Regions from separate parts of the Paenibacillus sp. FSL P4-0081 genome, predicted to be linked through region 3. Evidence: riboswitches for the same ligand, from Rfam matches in the RefSeq annotation. Region 3 holds a riboswitch; each other region holds the start of a gene.
The links. Region 3 has a riboswitch for cyclic di-GMP ahead of P40081_RS03560 (transglutaminase-like domain-containing protein). Riboswitches for the same ligand answer to the same signal wherever they lie in the genome.
Positions count from the first base shown of each region.

Region 1: another riboswitch for cyclic di-GMP. It lies ahead of P40081_RS22910 (thiamine pyrophosphate-binding protein); the one in region 3 lies ahead of P40081_RS03560 (transglutaminase-like domain-containing protein).
Region 2: another riboswitch for cyclic di-GMP. It lies ahead of P40081_RS37185 (anti-repressor SinI family protein); the one in region 3 lies ahead of P40081_RS03560 (transglutaminase-like domain-containing protein).
Region 4: another riboswitch for cyclic di-GMP. It lies ahead of P40081_RS34465 (flagellar assembly protein A); the one in region 3 lies ahead of P40081_RS03560 (transglutaminase-like domain-containing protein).

Region 1 covers NZ_CP009280.1:5,323,270-5,327,483, forward strand. The annotation lists gene P40081_RS22905 (methyl-accepting chemotaxis protein) at 86-1,336, shown strand; cyclic di-GMP riboswitch class I at 1,841-1,937, shown strand; gene P40081_RS22910 (thiamine pyrophosphate-binding protein) at 2,056-3,699, shown strand; gene P40081_RS22915 (carboxymuconolactone decarboxylase family protein) at 3,751-4,113, shown strand.
Region 2 covers NZ_CP009280.1:504,822-509,035, reverse strand. The annotation lists gene sipW (signal peptidase I SipW) at 1-493, shown strand, start outside; gene P40081_RS02250 (TasA family protein) at 593-1,189, shown strand; gene P40081_RS02245 (TasA family protein) at 1,259-1,849, shown strand; gene P40081_RS02240 (helix-turn-helix domain-containing protein) at 2,022-2,354, shown strand; gene P40081_RS37185 (anti-repressor SinI family protein) at 2,504-2,653, opposite strand; cyclic di-GMP riboswitch class I at 2,682-2,766, opposite strand; gene P40081_RS02235 (2-oxoglutarate dehydrogenase E1 component) at 3,285-4,214, shown strand, end outside.
Region 3 covers NZ_CP009280.1:797,367-801,580, forward strand. The annotation lists gene P40081_RS03545 (glycosyltransferase family 2 protein) at 1-854, shown strand, start outside; gene P40081_RS03550 (GtrA family protein) at 844-1,248, shown strand; gene P40081_RS03555 (class D sortase) at 1,320-1,973, shown strand; cyclic di-GMP riboswitch class I at 2,101-2,181, shown strand; cyclic di-GMP riboswitch class I at 2,254-2,334, shown strand; gene P40081_RS03560 (transglutaminase-like domain-containing protein) at 2,367-3,158, shown strand; rRNA gene P40081_RS03565 (16S ribosomal RNA) at 3,523-4,214, shown strand, end outside.
Region 4 covers NZ_CP009280.1:8,084,363-8,088,576, reverse strand. The annotation lists gene P40081_RS34470 (DMT family transporter) at 1-561, shown strand, start outside; gene P40081_RS34465 (flagellar assembly protein A) at 629-2,254, opposite strand; cyclic di-GMP riboswitch class I at 2,357-2,450, opposite strand; gene biuH (biuret amidohydrolase) at 2,970-3,653, shown strand; gene P40081_RS34455 (ABC transporter substrate-binding protein) at 3,708-4,214, shown strand, end outside.

The sequences.
Region 1 (4,214 bases), 3.9 Mb from region 3:
TCAGTTCTTACAATAGACCGATTACGCTTTAATCCCCTATAATATTACAATGCACAATATTTATTTCTAGGGGGAACTATAGTCTATGGACTGGATGAACAAGCTGCCTTTAAAACAAAGAATCGTTGCCGGATGTTACCTGGTTGCCGCTTTATTCGCTGTCCCTGTGTTAATTACGCTCATTGCAATGGGAAAGGTGATTATCGGTATTATTCTGATTGCGGTATTGGCTGCACTGACCTACCCGCTTGCGCGCTTCATTGAGAGAACGCTTACATCTTCATTTGAGGATATCTCCAATGTGACGCATACAATCGCCAAAGGCGACTTCACCAGCCGTGCAGACGAGAACGGATCAATGGGCGACATCAGCCGCTCCTTCAACACTATGATCGATAAATTGAAGAAGATCCTAACCGACGCTTCGCAGCTTACCCGCCAGGTTATGGATGCCAGCCGGGGTATTGAGGACAAGAACCAGAACCTGAAGATTGTAATGGCACAGGTAGCCTCCTCTTCCAACGAACTTGCCCTGGGTGCGAATGAAATCTCGGTGGATATTGCCGATATGACGGAATCGATCAAAGATATCGAAACCAAAGTCTCCAATTATACAAACTCTACCAAGGAAATGAATAAACGCTCCGCCCATACACTGGAGCTGGTTGAAAAGGGACGCCAGTCCGTGGACACTCAAGCCGAAGGCATGCGGAAGAATATCCAGGCTACACAAAAAGTAGCAGATACGATCGAAGCGCTCTCACAGAATGCCCGCGGCATTACCATGATCACCAAGACCATCACGGAAATTGCCGAACAAACCAATCTTTTGTCGCTTAACGCCTCAATTGAAGCTGCACGTGCAGGTGAGCACGGACGCGGTTTCGCAGTTGTAGCACAGGAGGTCCGCAAGCTTGCCGAAGAATCAACCGCCTCCACCAAGGAAGTGTTCGGGCTGGTACGCAGCATCGAGGCCGATATCAAGCAGGCTATCGATAACATCGCTATTAATGAAGAGGTTGTTCAGGTGCAGAACGAGATGATAACGGAGACAGCACATATTTTCGCGCAGATCGTACATAGCGTGCAATACATAACCGAGCAGATCTCCTCCTTCTCCGCAGAGAGTGATCTGATGCTGGAGAGTGCGCTCAAGATCTCCGGGGCGATCGAGAATATCTCGGCCATTACCCAGGAGACGGCAGCAGGTACCGAGGAGGTATCTGCGGCGATGAACGAACAAATTCATGCCCTGCAGTCCGTAGCGGAAGAGACCGAGAAGATGACACAATCTGTCTTCCAGCTGCAAAAAACAATCCATATTTTCAAATTCTAGCAGCAGCCCCAAGAGACCATTTCCGCAGAGCAGTATGCGGGAAGGGTCTCTTTTTGGCATGGAAAAAGCAGATTGTAATGTAATATTCACAAAGTGTTAAAATAGTGCATAACCCTAAAATAACACCTTTGCACTTCTTTACTGCTAATTCTTTATTACTAATAAACTAACATTATTTTAAATTTTAATCACCTATTTCTTAAGACCTATTTCTAGGTTTTCCCAGCCTATAATTCTAATACATCTGCATAGTTTCAGGAGGTTCCTACGACGTTATGAGGCTTATGGCTTATGCAGATTAAATTCTGCTCTTTTTCTGCATTTGCATTATAAGACTTTGGTCTTCCAGACGCATCCATTTTCAAAAGTTTGAATATCTAATATTTCATCTCCTATTACATCTGAATATTCGCCAAATTTCGCGTTTTGCTGCAAACGGCTTATTGACAAAAGGCGAGCGAGGAATATATTGTAAAGGAAAATTATCCTTCGCTGTATTGATAACAACATATGAGGCAAAATTCACCGAAAGGGAATGACGCAAAGCCATGGATCTACAGTCTCACTTATCCGGTGAGATCATGACAGCCAGGTTGCTGAAAAACTATGAACGTCCGGGAATCCGCGTTCAGTTATGGTGATTCGTGCAACAGGCCTGTGCTCCTATTTCGAGTACAGGTTTTCTATTGCTAGCATACAATCAAAAAACAACTTGTGGGGTGGATGTTCTGAAGACAGTTGCAGATTATATGGCGGAAGCATTACGCGATCTTGGGGTAACACATTCTTTTGGTATTATTGGCAAGTCCATTTGTCCTATAGCTCTCAAACTTGTTGACTATGGCATTGAGTTTATTCCCGGCCGGCATGAGTCCAGCTCCGGCTTCGCAGCAGGCGGCTATGCACTGAAAACAGGCAGTCTCGGGGTTGCCTTCGGCACCTCCGGTCCAGGCGGAACGAACCTGCTAACCGCAGCAGCACACGCCAAAGCCAACAATCTCCCGGTGCTCTTCATTACCGGTCATCAGTCTATTAAAGAGCTGGGGATTCCCCAGTGTCAGGATTCCACATCCTATCTCGCCGATTTGGCGGACATGTTCAGACCGGCCACTCTTTTCAGCAAGCTGGTAGAACGCGGCGACCATTTCAGTACGATTTTCAATCATGCCCTGTCTATCGCCCTTGGTGACAAGAAAGGACCTGTTCATTTATGTATTCCGTTTGATGTTCAGACCGAGCGCCTTGAAGAATGCCGGATTGTCCTTCCGCAGCGGGAAAGGCTCGTCAGCTACGCCAACTACGAACGGGTCATTTCAGCGATCAATGCTTCCAGCAGGCCTCTGATCATTGCCGGTAAAGGGGTTAACCGCTCCGGTGCGCACAAGGAACTGGTACAGTTGGCCGAGACCTTCAACATACCGGTAGTAACCTCCCCCGGCGGTAAAGGAGCCATTGCTGCGGATCACCCGCTCTATCACGGTCCTGTGGGCGTTGGCGGATGTACGCATGGGGATGAGATGTTGAACAACAGTGATCTGTTTATCGTGCTTGGTTCGCGTCTGAGCGATATGACCATATGCAATCTTAAGAGGGAGAATCATCCGGATCAGCTGATCCAGTTTGATGTCGATCCAACCTTTGTCGGTAAAATACTGACTTCCGATACCATCTCCGTCGGCGGCGATTTACGTGACAACCTGGAGCTGTACCTCGGCAAGATTGATCCGTCCACCATAACCAGACGTGAAATAGAGATCTCCAATCACTATACTGAAGAGCTGCCTGTGCTGTCCAAGCTCTCGCTGGCTTCGGTAATGAGCACGATGAGCGATTTGATTCCATATAACAGCAGCGTGTTTGTTGATGACGGCAGCCACGGCTTCAATGCGGTCAAATGGTTCAACGTGAAGAAACCGGGGAGCTTTGTATTTGATGCCTATTTCGCCTGCATGGGGAATTCAATCGGCATGGCCATCGGTGCCAAGGCGGCTGCGCCGGAAGAGACGGTCTTCTGCATTACCGGTGACGGCTGTTTCATGATGCTCGGAACTGAAATTAACACAGCAGTTTGCAAGAATATCCCGGTTATTTTCATCGTTGTGAACAATATGCAGCTGGATATGGCCCTTAAAGGAATGGAAAAAACAACCGGACGTATCGATGGAACCATCTTTGAAGTCCCTATGGATGCAGTGAAGTTTGCTGAGTCCCTGGGAGCCACCGGCTTCCGCGCAGAGACGCAAGAGGAGTTTGCCTTTGCAATCAGCCAAGCAGTTGAACTTAACCGCGTAGCCGTTATTGAGCTGTTGACCGACCGTGACGAAATGCCTCCTACGGCCCACCGTACACTGGATCTCAACTAGGCTGTATCTTACAGATTCTCTAACTTACTATCAGGAGGCAAACAAGTGAATATGAACGTAGACAGCGGACTGGACCATTTCACCAATCTTTCCGGGGACTATGGTGCCAAAGCCCTAGCTCCTATTAAAGAGCATTTTCCCGAATTAGCCGAGTATATCATGGGCAATGCATACGGTGATATTTTTCAGCGGACGACCATCGGTTCAGACTGGAAAGAAATTGCTGTCATCTCTTCTTTGATCACCATGGGACAATTTGAACAGTTGGGTGTTCACTATGTTATGGCTCTCCGCGTGGGGATGACCGTTGATCAAATCAAAGGTATCCTGCTTCATCTGACACCTTGTATCGGCGCACCCAGAGTGATCTCGGCATTCAATGTTCTGCTGGAGACGCTGGAAGATATTCGTTAATTAACAACATAATATTACATCATTCGACTTTTGTGTTGCGCATTCAAGAAAGTTCTGGTTATAATGAAGGCAAAATATCCCAAAACCAAGTTCATGTTGTC
Region 2 (4,214 bases), 290 kb from region 3:
ACCTTCCTTCTTAGGCTATCAGATCAAGACGGTGTTATCCGGTTCCATGGAGCCGGGCATCCAGACCGGATCTATAGTAGCGATTAAGCCGGGCGGGGATATGACCCGTTTTCAAAAAGGCGATGTGATTACTTTCATGAATTCCGATAACCTCCTGATTACACACCGTGTGGTCGATGCTTCAATAAACAGTGCCATAGGTGAAGCCAGCTATACCACCAAAGGGGACAATAACGATGCAGCCGATACCTCAGCGGTCAGCTCAACAAATGTGGTAGGCCAATATACCGGCGTCACCGTCCCTTATGTAGGATATGCCATGAATTTTGCGGTCTCCAAAGCCGGAAGCGTAATGCTGATGATTATCCCCGGGCTGCTCCTGCTCCTCTACGCACTGTATTCCTCCTGGAAAGCCGTAGCGGCACTGGAGAAGAAGAATGCAGGGCCAGCGGTGACCGGCGGACCGGATACCCTTCCAGACATTGTGCAATAAACCGATTGTCCTCTCCCGTTTACGAAACGCGGAGCAACAATAAATTTTCCCCGAAGACAGGTAAAGACAAAAAAAGAACGATGAGAGAGGGATGAACAAATGAACGTTAAAAAAACATTAGGTCTCGGCGTTGTATCGGCAGCACTCGGATTAACCCTGGTCGGCGGAGGAACCTTCGCTTACTTCAGCAGTACCTCCACCACTGCAGCTTCTTTTAACAACGGAACTTTATTACTTAATTCGGACCCCTCCGTTATTGTCAATCTCAGCAATCTTAAACCGGGGGATACGATCCTAAGAGATTTTAAATTGAAAAATGACGGAACGCTCAATATTCCCAAAGTTGTTCTGCGTACCTCATCTGTCATTACAGATGCCCAGGGAGATAACGGCGCCCATAATCTCAAAGACGATATTATTGTGACGTTCCTAGTTAACAAGGATAAGGTAACATCACCTGTTCTGGTCGTTTCACTGGCCGAACTTGAGCAGCAAAGTCCGGATCTTGTAGCCAAGGGAATTCTCGGCGGAATCTTTGGTGTAGAGAATGGGGGCATCAAAGCAGGCACCTCAGATAAACTGAGCGTACAGTTTGCCTTCAAGGAAACCTTCCAGCCGCAAAACTACTATCAAGGCGATACACTGGCCCTGACCCTGAACTTCGAAGCCAACCAGGAAAAAGGCGCCCTCAAATAATCTATCTGTATATGCATTCCTGATCACCGATCTTAAAAAAACATAATATACTCGAGGAGGAAATTAATTATGGGTATCAAAAAAACATTGGGTCTTGGCGTAGCATCGGCAGCACTGGGATTGTCTTTAATCGGAGGGGGCACCTTCGCTTACTTCAGCTCCACAGCAACCAGCACGGCAACCTTCGCGGCAGGCACGCTGAAGCTCGGCTCTTCCTTTAATACACCTGTTGCCCTGACCAATCTGAAACCGGGTGATTACACCGTACGCACGTTCACCTTGTCCAATGACGGCACCCTGGATATCAAACTCCTAACGCTGGCCACCAGCTACACTGTAACTGATGCGAAGGGCGATAATGCCGGCCAGGATCTTGGAGATCACTTCAAAATCAAACTTCTCGACAGCTCTTATACCAGCGGTCCGCTTGCCGGCCATGTGCTGTCCGAGATCTCCCTGAAGGACCTGAAGAACACTTCCAGCTATGATCTCGTAACGGCGGGTGTACTGCCGGGAGGCATCGCCGCTACCCAAACCAAAACCTTCAAGATTGCTTTCGAATTCGTTGACAATACCCAGGATCAGAATATCTTCCAGGGTGACGGCTTGGCGCTGAACTGGACATTCAATGCTACGCAAGGTTTGGGAGAAGCCAAATAAGGCTATTAAATTATATACACAAAACGGCATATCCTCCCTCATCCGGGCTGGATATGCCGTTTTGTCTCTCCCCGCCAGCTTCTGGCAGGAACAAGGGTTTTTGTCCGTTTTGCGAATTTTTGTTATACTGATAACAAAAAGTACGGAGGGCGTTGTAATCGTGTCAGATAATATGGGAAGCCGCATCCATAGGCTCCGGCTGGAGAAGGGTTATTCTTTATCCGAGCTTGCGGATAAGGCTGACGTGGCGAAATCATACTTAAGTAATGTCGAACGGAATATCCAATCCAACCCCTCCATTCAATTTATCGAAAAAATTGCCGATGCACTCCAAGTATCCATTCACGTATTACTGTATGGCGGAATTGCAGAAACTGCAGAGCCGGTTCTCGATGGAGAATGGTTCAGGCTGGTTCAGGATGCGATGGCCTCTGGTATAAGCAAACGTGAATTCAAGGAGTTTCTCGATTATCAGAAATGGCGGCTGGAGCAGAAGGATAACTGAAATACCCCACAAAGTGAGGCAGCAGCCTCGATGATTACCCAGGTACTTTGCGGGGACCCCGAAACAACATGTAAATTCCAACAGAAGAGGGCACAGCGGTGTACTCCGCTGTGCCCTCTTCTGTATGTATCCGTACAATGCTGAATGCCCTACATCGCCTGGAGTGCTTTTTCAGTAAAAAAACGCCGAATCTCGTCTGCCTGGATGCCAGCCTGCTTAGCAGACATTAGCAAATGCACCCATTCTAAATCCAGATCAACTACCTGCAGTTCGTCATTCCCCTGGTTGGACTTATCCAAGAAATCTCCTCCTAGAATTTTCGCGTCCCCAGGCAGTCCGGCCATCATAGTATTTCTACTTTAGATCCGAGACTTTGTGCCCCTGTCTTTCGGCAGGTTTACCCTTTACTGGACCCTTTACATGAAAGGATCTGAAAAGAATCGATGAAACCGTTCTCCGCAATAACATTATACAAGATCTTACATGAAAAGTGTGTCGTTTTCTGGAATTTTTTTATGTTAAATCGTGAAGACCCTTAGCTAAAATTGCCAATAGCTTGTATAAATAATTCCAATTCATCTTCAATCGGTCCAAATTAGTTTAAATATACTAAATAGATATTAATCCCGTAACACAATATAGAAACAATTACCCATTTCTATGATTTACAACCACCTAAATCCCTTAATTTTTTATTAATTTTAACGATATTTTATTTTTCCGGCTTCACTCGGGAAATTTATGATTGTTCCGTATGAATCCCCTGCTGAATCATACCGTTTTGCGAACGGATTGCACGAAAGTATGAATTGATTACCCTGCCGGAAAGTAGCACAATAAGATGAGAATGAAACCGCAAACATCGCAGCTCCGCTAAGCGGTGTTCCTAATATACCGCATGTGGAGTTTATCCGTTAGGAGGACCTACTCATGGCCGTCAAAGAGCCCTATAACGAATCTGTCTGGAGCAAGTATTACGGTCCCAATCTGGGCTACATTCAGGAGAAATACGAGCAGTTTGTCAAGGACCCCACTTCCGTAGAGCATCATTACCGCGACCTCTTCACAGTATCCGGCCCGCCTCCCCTGGCTCCGGATGCCGTCAAGACGCCTCCCCCCGCCATCTCAGGAGATACAGAGTGGCTCAGGAAAGCCGTTAAAGCTTCCAAGCTAATGGCTAACATCCGAATATACGGCCATATGGCTGCCGATATCGATCCGCTGGAGCGGAGCACCAACCCGATGGCGAAATGGCTGGAGATCGAGACCTATGAGCTGACGCGCGAAGATCTGAATGCCCTGCCGGCTTCATTGATCTGGGAGAATGCCCCTGAGGGCGTGCATACCGCTATGGATGCCGTTCACAGAATGCGCCAGGCCTACACACAGACCATTGCCTATGAATTCGGGCATGTGCATGACGAGCGTGAGCTGCGCTGGCTCAACAGCCAGGCGGAATCCACAACGTCGCCTGCTCCACTGAACCATGCGGAACGCAAAGAGCTGCTGAAACGCCTGATTCAGGTAGAGCAGTTCGAGACCTTCCTGCATAAGACCTTCGTCGGCCAGAAGCGCTTCAGCCTGGAGGGCAATGATGCCCTCGTGCCTATGCTGGATGAAATTGTCCGCGCTGCCGCACATGACGGCGCAGAGCATATCCTGATGGGTATGGCCCACCGCGGAAGACTTAATGTGCTTGCCCACATTCTGGGCAAACCTTATGATATTATTTTCTCGGAATTCCATCATTCGCCGAACAAGGAGCTCTTCCCGTCCGAAGGCTCCATGGGTGTCACCTATGGCTGGAGCGGGGATGTGAAATACCATCTAGGCGCCGACCGCGCCGTCCGCGAAGGCGAA
Region 3 (4,214 bases):
ATGACGGCAGCCGGGACCGCACGGCGGAGATCATGCGCGAGATCAGCAGCCGGGATGAGCATGTCAAGCTGATCGACTTCTCCCGTAATTTCGGCCACCAGGTGGCGATTACGGCTGGTATGGATTATGCCGAAGGCCAGGCAGTCGTGGTGATTGACGCAGATCTCCAGGATCCTCCTGAGGTTATTCTGCAGATGATTGCCAAGTGGAAAGAGGGCTACGAAGTCGTGTATGCCAAGCGGTTGAAGCGTCACGGGGAGACTTTCTTCAAGAAAGTCACCGCTAAGATCTTTTACCGCCTGCTCAGCAGTATGACCAGTGTTGAAATCCCTACCGATACCGGGGACTTCCGGCTGATCGACCGTAAAGTCTGTGATGTGCTGCGCGGTCTGAAGGAGAAGAACCGGTATGTCCGGGGTCTGGTAAGCTGGGTAGGCTTCCGGCAGACCATGGTAGAATATGTGCGGGAGGAGCGCTTTGCCGGGGAAACGAAATATCCGCTCAAGAAAATGATCCGGTTTGCGCTCGACGGCATCACCTCCTTTTCCCACAAACCGCTCAAAATCGCATCCTATATCGGATTCTTTCTGTCCTTTTCCAGCTTCATCTATCTGTTCCTGGTATTGTTCCAAAAAATCTTTACCTCCTGGACCGTACCCGGATGGGCATCTATAGTCGGCGTGAACCTGCTCTTCAACGGGATTGTGCTGATGCTGCTGGGGGTAATTGGTGAGTATATCGGACGGATCTATGATGAGTCGAAGGACAGACCGCTCTATATTGTACGTGAGACCAAAGGCTATCCGGATGCGGAAATAGAAGACACGCGGAAGGAAAGCGATTATGCCAGATAAGAAATGGAGTGCGGGGTTCATCCAGTTCCTGAAATTCAATGCGGTAGGCCTGCTGAATACACTGATTGATTTTGCTGTATTCACACTGCTGCATTCCCTTGGGATGATCAACACCCCTGCGCAGATTATTTCCTACAGCGCCGGTACGGCCAACAGCTTCTTCTGGAACAAAAAGGTAACCTTCCGTGATCGGGACAGAGGCAATAAAGAGGGCTTCGACCGGATGCAGCTGATCAGGTTTATCGTGCTGAATCTGTTGGTGCTGGGTATATCGGTGCTGCTGATTCATATATTGACCGATTCTCTCGGTATTCAAGTGCTGGTCGCCAAAGTGCTGGTCACATTTGTTACGGTGATCATTAATTTCTTCGGAAGCCGGAAATGGGTATTCTGATAATTAAGAAGCATTGCTTCTTAATTATTCCGGAAGGGTAACATCTATTCTATATTACGGAGGCGATTGTCATGCGGAAATTATCCTATTTGATTATACTTGCCGGGGTGCTTATTATGCTCTATCCCAAAGGAAGCGAATGGTACAATGACCGTCAGCAGCAAAAGCTGCTGGAAGAGGCTGAACAGGCCTACAGTGAAATCGTTCCGTCTGCGTCAGCTCCGGCCAGTGCTGATCTAAGTAAGCCTTACGCGGAAGTAACCCAGCTGCTGGCGGATGAGTCGGCTGCGGAAGAGCCAGAACCCTCTGCTGCGCCTGAGATTGAAGTCGGAGGCAAGGTGATGGCAATCATCGAAATCGACAAAATAGATCTGAAGCTGCCTGTCCTGGAAGGCGCCACCAAGGCGAATATGAAGCATGCTGCTGCGCATATGAAGGAGACGGCTCCGCTTGGCTCTGCTGGGAATGCTGCAATTGCAGCGCATAGATCAAGAACTACGGGAAGGCTATTCAACAGATTGAATGAAGTTGGAGTCGGGGACACTATTTCCGTTACAACCGGCAAGCAGGCATACAATTATGTAGTTTATGATGTGACTATTGTGGAACCAACCGATGTATCCGTATTGAAAGGGAATAAGGATGACAAGATTCTAACACTCATTACTTGTGATCCGCTGGTGAATCCAACGCATAGACTTATCATTCACGCAAAGTTATCGTGATGTTTGTAGAATAATGACGGAAAAACTTAAAATACTTAAAATTTTTATTTGTTTTCGCGGAAATCTAGTGATTTAGGTCTTGATAATAGAAATAGATATGGTAAGATATAACTATACAAAGCTAATACACGATAAACGGCAAACCTATCGAAAGGTAGGGACGCAAAGCTAGAGGGCCTTCCCGTAAGGATGGCAGCCAGCTACCGAATGAAGAGGCTTTTTTGTTTGTTCTTATTGTGAATCTAGCATTTTATGGTAGAAGCAAGGACAGATAAAGCTTATACGATAACGGCAAACCTATCGAAAGGTAGGGACGCAAAGCTAAAGGGCCTTCCCGTAAGGATGGCAGCCAGCTACCGAAAGGGGTTTTATCCAATGAAGAAGTTCTATTTAATGTTGGTTACACTATTCGTAGTGGTTACGTCGGTGCAGACAGGTACAGCTCAAGCTGCTAATGCAGATGCAAGCTGGTTGAACATAGGTCAACTTGATCAGGGTGTTATCGGAGTTTCTTATAATGTTCCTAAGGATAAGAAGATTAAGCTGATGATCACCAAAGATAATAACAGCTACACCTACAACTTATACACTTCCAAACCAACTGAAACATTCCCGCTTCAACAAGGTAACGGTTCATACAAGGTTTCCGTACTTGAGAACACTAACGGCAACAAATACAAAGTAATCTCTTCCGAGACGGTAGATCTTAGCCTGAGCAACGCCAACGCCGTATATCTGAGCTCCGTACAGAATGTTAAATGGAGTTCTTCCGATAAAGCAGTTCTGAAAGCAACACAGCTTACACAAGGTTTGACATCAGATGAAGACAAAGTGAAGGCTATCTATAATTATATCGTAGCCAATGTGAAATATGATTATTCCCTGGCTTCCAGTGTTACTACAGATTACATCCCTAACAACGACAGCACCTTGGCTACCAAGAAGGGGATCTGCTACGATTACGCTTCCTTGTTCGCTACTATGCTTCGCAGTGAAGGCATTCCTACCAAACTGGTTATGGGTAACACAAGTTATGTGACTTCTTACCACGCTTGGAATGAAGTGTTCCTTAATGGCAAATGGGTAACTATTGATACTACAGTTGATGCTGGACTTGCCAAGAACAGCAAAACAGCAGATCTGGTTAAAGTAGCAAGTAAATATACTGCAGCTAAGTTCTACTAAGAGCACAGATGCATTCATAGTTTCATTGAGGATAACCCGCTTAGTAATTAAGCGGGTTATTTTTATTTTGGAAAAGGTTGCTTTTTGGTAGAGAGATAGGGTATTATAAATAAGCGTTGTTGGAGCGGCAAACTTAATAAGAAATGGCTTAAATAAGTGATTTCAAAATAAAGCTTGCATTACTCGAATGAACGTGATATATTATAAGAGTTGCTGGTGACGCGGTAGTCGGCGCTGACAACGAGCTTGATCTTTGAAAACTGAACAACGAGTGAGTATCGGAAATCACGAAAGTGACTTCCAAAATAGAGAATGAAAATTCTCGTCAGATGTTTCAAAATGAGCAATCGCTCTTTCTAAATACAATTTGGAGAGTTTGATCCTGGCTCAGGACGAACGCTGGCGGCATGCCTAATACATGCAAGTCGAGCGGAGTTTGAATGGAAGCTTGCTTCCATTCATGCTTAGCGGCGGACGGGTGAGTAACACGTAGGCAACCTGCCCTCAAGACTGGGATAACTACCGGAAACGGTAGCTAATACCGGATAATTTCTTTCCTCTCCTGAAGAGAGAATGAAAGGCGGAGTAATCTGCCACTTGGGGATGGGCCTGCGGCGCATTAGCTAGTTGGTGGGGTAACGGCTCACCAAGGCGACGATGCGTAGCCGACCTGAGAGGGTGAACGGCCACACTGGGACTGAGACACGGCCCAGACTCCTACGGGAGGCAGCAGTAGGGAATCTTCCGCAATGGGCGAAAGCCTGACGGAGCAATGCCGCGTGAGTGATGAAGGTTTTCGGATCGTAAAGCTCTGTTGCCAGGGAAGAACGTCCGGTAGAGTAACTGCTACCGGAGTGACGGTACCTGAGAAGAAAGCCCCGGCTAACTACGTGCCAGCAGCCGCGGTAATACGTAGGGGGCAAGCGTTGTCCGGAATTATTGGGCGTAAAGCGCGCGCAGGCGGTCATTTAAGTCTGGTGTTTAAACCTTGGGCTCAACCTGGGGTCGCACTGGAAACTGGGTGACTTGAGTACAGAAGAGGAAAGTGGAATTCCA
Region 4 (4,214 bases), 1.1 Mb from region 3:
TACGGGCTTAAGATCGCCGGCCTCGTAATCGGCTTCCTCGGGGTAGCCTCGTTAAGCCTTGGGGGATTAACCGGAAGTATCTCGCCTATAGGCGTACTGCTGGCCTTGGCCAGTGCACTCAGCTGGGCGCTGGCTACGGTCTATACCAAACGCAATGCAGCCAGAGTAGATATGCTGTGGATGACCGCGATGCAGATCATGATCGGCGGGGTAATCCTGCTGGCGGCAGGCTCAGCTTCGGAGAGCTGGGCGGATATTAGCTGGAGTAGTACTTTTATAATAAATACATTGTTCATCGCGGTCTTCGTGATTGCGCTGGGCTGGTTGGTATACTTCAAGCTGATCAATGAAGGAGAGGCCGGCAAGGTAGGCTCGTTCACCTTTCTGATTCCGCTGATTTCCATCGGCTCCAGTGTAGTCTTATTGCATGAACAGATTACGTTGAATCTGGTCATCGGTATGCTGCTGATTGTGAGCAGCATTATTCTGGTGAATGTCAGGCTGGGCCGGAATGCCGGGAGTGTCCTGCAGACCCCGGTACCCGGTCTGGGTAAGGAATAAACAAACGGCTGCTCCCTCAGAAGAGGGGCAGCCGTTTATGTTTGTCAGGGGTTACATTACAGCAGGCTTAGACCGTTTCTGCGTCCGCGTCCCGCAGGATCAGTTCTCCGCCGGACTCCAGGATACTGTTATGGGAACGGGCGATATTAATGAAGACATGCTCCTCCTGGAGCAGTTCAATGTCTTCACACAGATTACGCAGCAGCCGGGAGAAGCTGTTCAGAACACTGTCAGTGATAAACTCGGTGAACTGCCCCGGATGGGTAAAAACCTCCAGCATCTGCTTGAGCTGATCCGTACCGGGCTGGGGGGCCCCTTCCATGCACAGCAGTGCGGATTTAAGATCGCTAATCAGGCACTCTATATGGCTGTACTTATCCTCCAGCAGCAGCATAACCACCAGACCGTATTTCACGGATTGCTGGCGGGATTCTACATTCTTGGCCAGCAGCCGGGCGGCTTCCCGCAGTCCGCCAACTTCAGTCAGCAGAAGACTGGAGAAGCGGTGCAGGCGGTGCTGGTGTACCCCGGCAAGTCCGGTGTGCAGGCTGCAGCCGGTTACTTGACCGCTTATATAGATACTGCCTGTAGCCGTAATTGTAGATTGGCAGACGTTGCCGTAGATATACACATTCCCTAACGCCTCAATACACATAGGGCCTTCAATATCTGAGGGTACGACGATGTCACCTGCAAACATAATCTCACGGGCTGTTGCCGCCATTTCCTTGGTGATGAGGCATAGGTCCGGGAAATCGCAGGTTGTGACGCTGCCGGAGTCTCCGCAGATGCGGGGTCTGCCCGTACGCAGAGCCGCGATCTCCCCGTTTGGAAGCAGCCGTGCATTGTCTCCGGCTGCGAAATAAATATCCTGCGGTGGAGGTGGAGGCAAGATGCCTCCTTCTACGTCGAATCCGGGAATTCCCTCTTCGGGCGGCAGCTTGCGGGCGAATACCTCTCCCTCTCTGGCGAAGGGGGCTCCCGGAAACCGCAGATAATCTAAGGAATCTGCAGCTTCCGCAGTTCGTCCCTCCCGGAGCATTCCATTGCCTGTGAGCGTATGCTCCGGGAGGGATAGCTGCAGCCTTGATTTCTTGCCGGGCAGCGGGGCTCTCCCTTCTGCGATACAGACAGGGAGATATGTAGGGTTGTTCAGTTCGGCGTATAGGGCCGGGATATTCAGATTCCGCAGAATGGAGCGGTTATCCAGCGAAGAAAGAATCTGTTCTATGGTGAGCGTGGACAGCAGCATCGCCCGGTTAGGCTCAGCCCGGACTGCGGCTTCGAAGGAAGCCGGGCAATTGACCAGATTCCAGGCGTACTTCTCTGCACGGTACAAGGTGAAATGCACTTTGAGCTTGTCAGGTGAAACCGTAATCTGATACTGTGGCTTCTCGCAAATTTCCCAGGTAATATGATCCGCTGAGGTTACCTCAGTAGGCTCTGTAACGGTCTTCCAGTTGATCTTCAGCACTACAGGATGAACAGCGGAGATCCGGGCGGGCTTGCCGCCAGAGAGCGGGGGAGTAATGAAGATCTGATTATTCTGCACAAGGATAATTCCATCCTTATCTCCATTCATCCCGCCGGAAGTCCGGCCCTCCACAGAGAAAGAATCCAGGAATCCGGTCCGTTCAAGCATCAAGGATTCCACGAAATCATATCGGGTTGGTTCGATGAATTGCTGCGGCATTATCTTAACCTCGCTTTTTCGTATAATCAATGGCATTCGTACAGAAAAGAGCATCATAAAGCCTGGGGGATCTCCCGGTGACTGATGGCTTACGTGGTCTCTATTGGCAGCCTGGCGACCATAAACGCGGATTCTCAGCATTCTTAGGCCCATTGCTTTGCGTCCTACCCTTTCAGGAAGTTTGCCTTTAGAAATAGATCAATGATATACACTCAGCATGAGGCGATTTCAATCGACTGTAATCGACAAAAAAGGTCATAACTGGTTCCTGCGCTGCAGGAACTTCTGCAAACAAGCTTAATTCTAGTACTTAAGGAGCTATTTTTCAACTGTATTCTGCCAATTTATTAATAATCTTGAAATGTGCAGCTCTATATTGCTTGAAAAACTGGTTTCCCAGCGCTTACAGCTTATGGGAGGAGTCTGCTCTGCAAGAACAGCCGGATCTTTGAGCTGGAGAACGGACTGCTGCTGAGGCTGCCTGCGTTGGGCGGCTTTTTTTAATATATGAATAGGGTTAATCCGGGGTTTATATGTAATGTTTATGTTATATATGTAGAATAACACAAACAATTAGCGCATTATTTCGTAATAAAAACGAAGACATTGCAAATTTGTTGTAATATAATCTAACAAACAGCAGGAAATATAAAATTAATGTTAATAAACATAACATTAAATACATGCATTGAATTCTGGAAGGGGAGCATGAACCATGCAGATTACAGCAGCACCTTACACCTGGCCCTATGACGGCGTCCTTGATCCGGCGAAGACGGCACTGATGATTATCGATATGCAGACGGATTTTTGCGGCAAAGGCGGTTACGTGGAGCGAATGGGCTACGACCTCTCATTAACATCCAGAGCGATTCAGCCGATTGGGCGGCTGCTGGCACGCATCCGGGAAATTAACGGATTCACCGTTATCCATACCCGGGAAGGCCATAAGCCGGATCTGTCCGATCTGCCGGCGAATAAACGGTGGCGGAGCAGACAGACCGGTGCTGAGATCGGCTCGGAAGGACCGGCGGGACGGATTCTCGTACGGGGCGAGCGCGGCTGGCAGATCATTGATGAACTGGCACCTATACCGGGAGAGCACATTATTGACAAGCCGGGTAAAGGCAGCTTTTATGCTACGGACCTGGATTTAATATTGAAGAATAAAGGGATTACCCATCTGATTCTGACCGGAATCACGACGGATGTCTGTGTACACACGACGATGCGCGAAGCCAATGACCGCGGTTATGAATGTCTGATCCTGGAGGATTGCACGGGTGCTACGGATTATGCCAATCACCTGGCAGCGCTCAATATGGTCAAAATGCAGGGCGGTGTCTTCGGCAGTGTGAGTGATTCGCAAGCGGTGCTGAAGGCGCTGGAGCAATTCTAAATACGAATTACGAATGACCAGTATTCCAAATAACATCATAACGGGGGAATCACCATGTGGAACAAGTCCAGAACCAAAGCGCTTATCCTGCTCACTTCACTAATGCTGCTCATTACAGCCTGCGGCAACAATTCGGATACCGGCAAGGCTGAGGGACAGGGGGCGGAAGGCTCCGGTGAGCTTAAGAAGGTTGTTCTGAGGTTGAAGTGGATTCATCAGGCGCAGTTTGCCGGGTTCTATACCGCAGTTGAAAAGGGCTTCTATAAGGAAGCGGGGCTGGATGTGGAGATTCGGCCGGGAGGCTCGGATTTTCCGGCGGTACAGATGGTCGCTTCGGGCAGTGAGGAGTTCGGGGTAACCGGTGCTGACCAGATCATTATTGCCAGAGAAAAAGGCGTACCGGTTAAGGCGTTATCTGCGATATACCGCAAAACCCCGTTCGTAATGTTCACGCTTAAAGAATCCGGTATCACCACAATGGAAGATCTTGTCGGCCAAAAGGTGGGCATCAAGCTCGGCGGCAATGAAGAGCTGACCTTCCGTGCTATGGAGAAAAGCGCG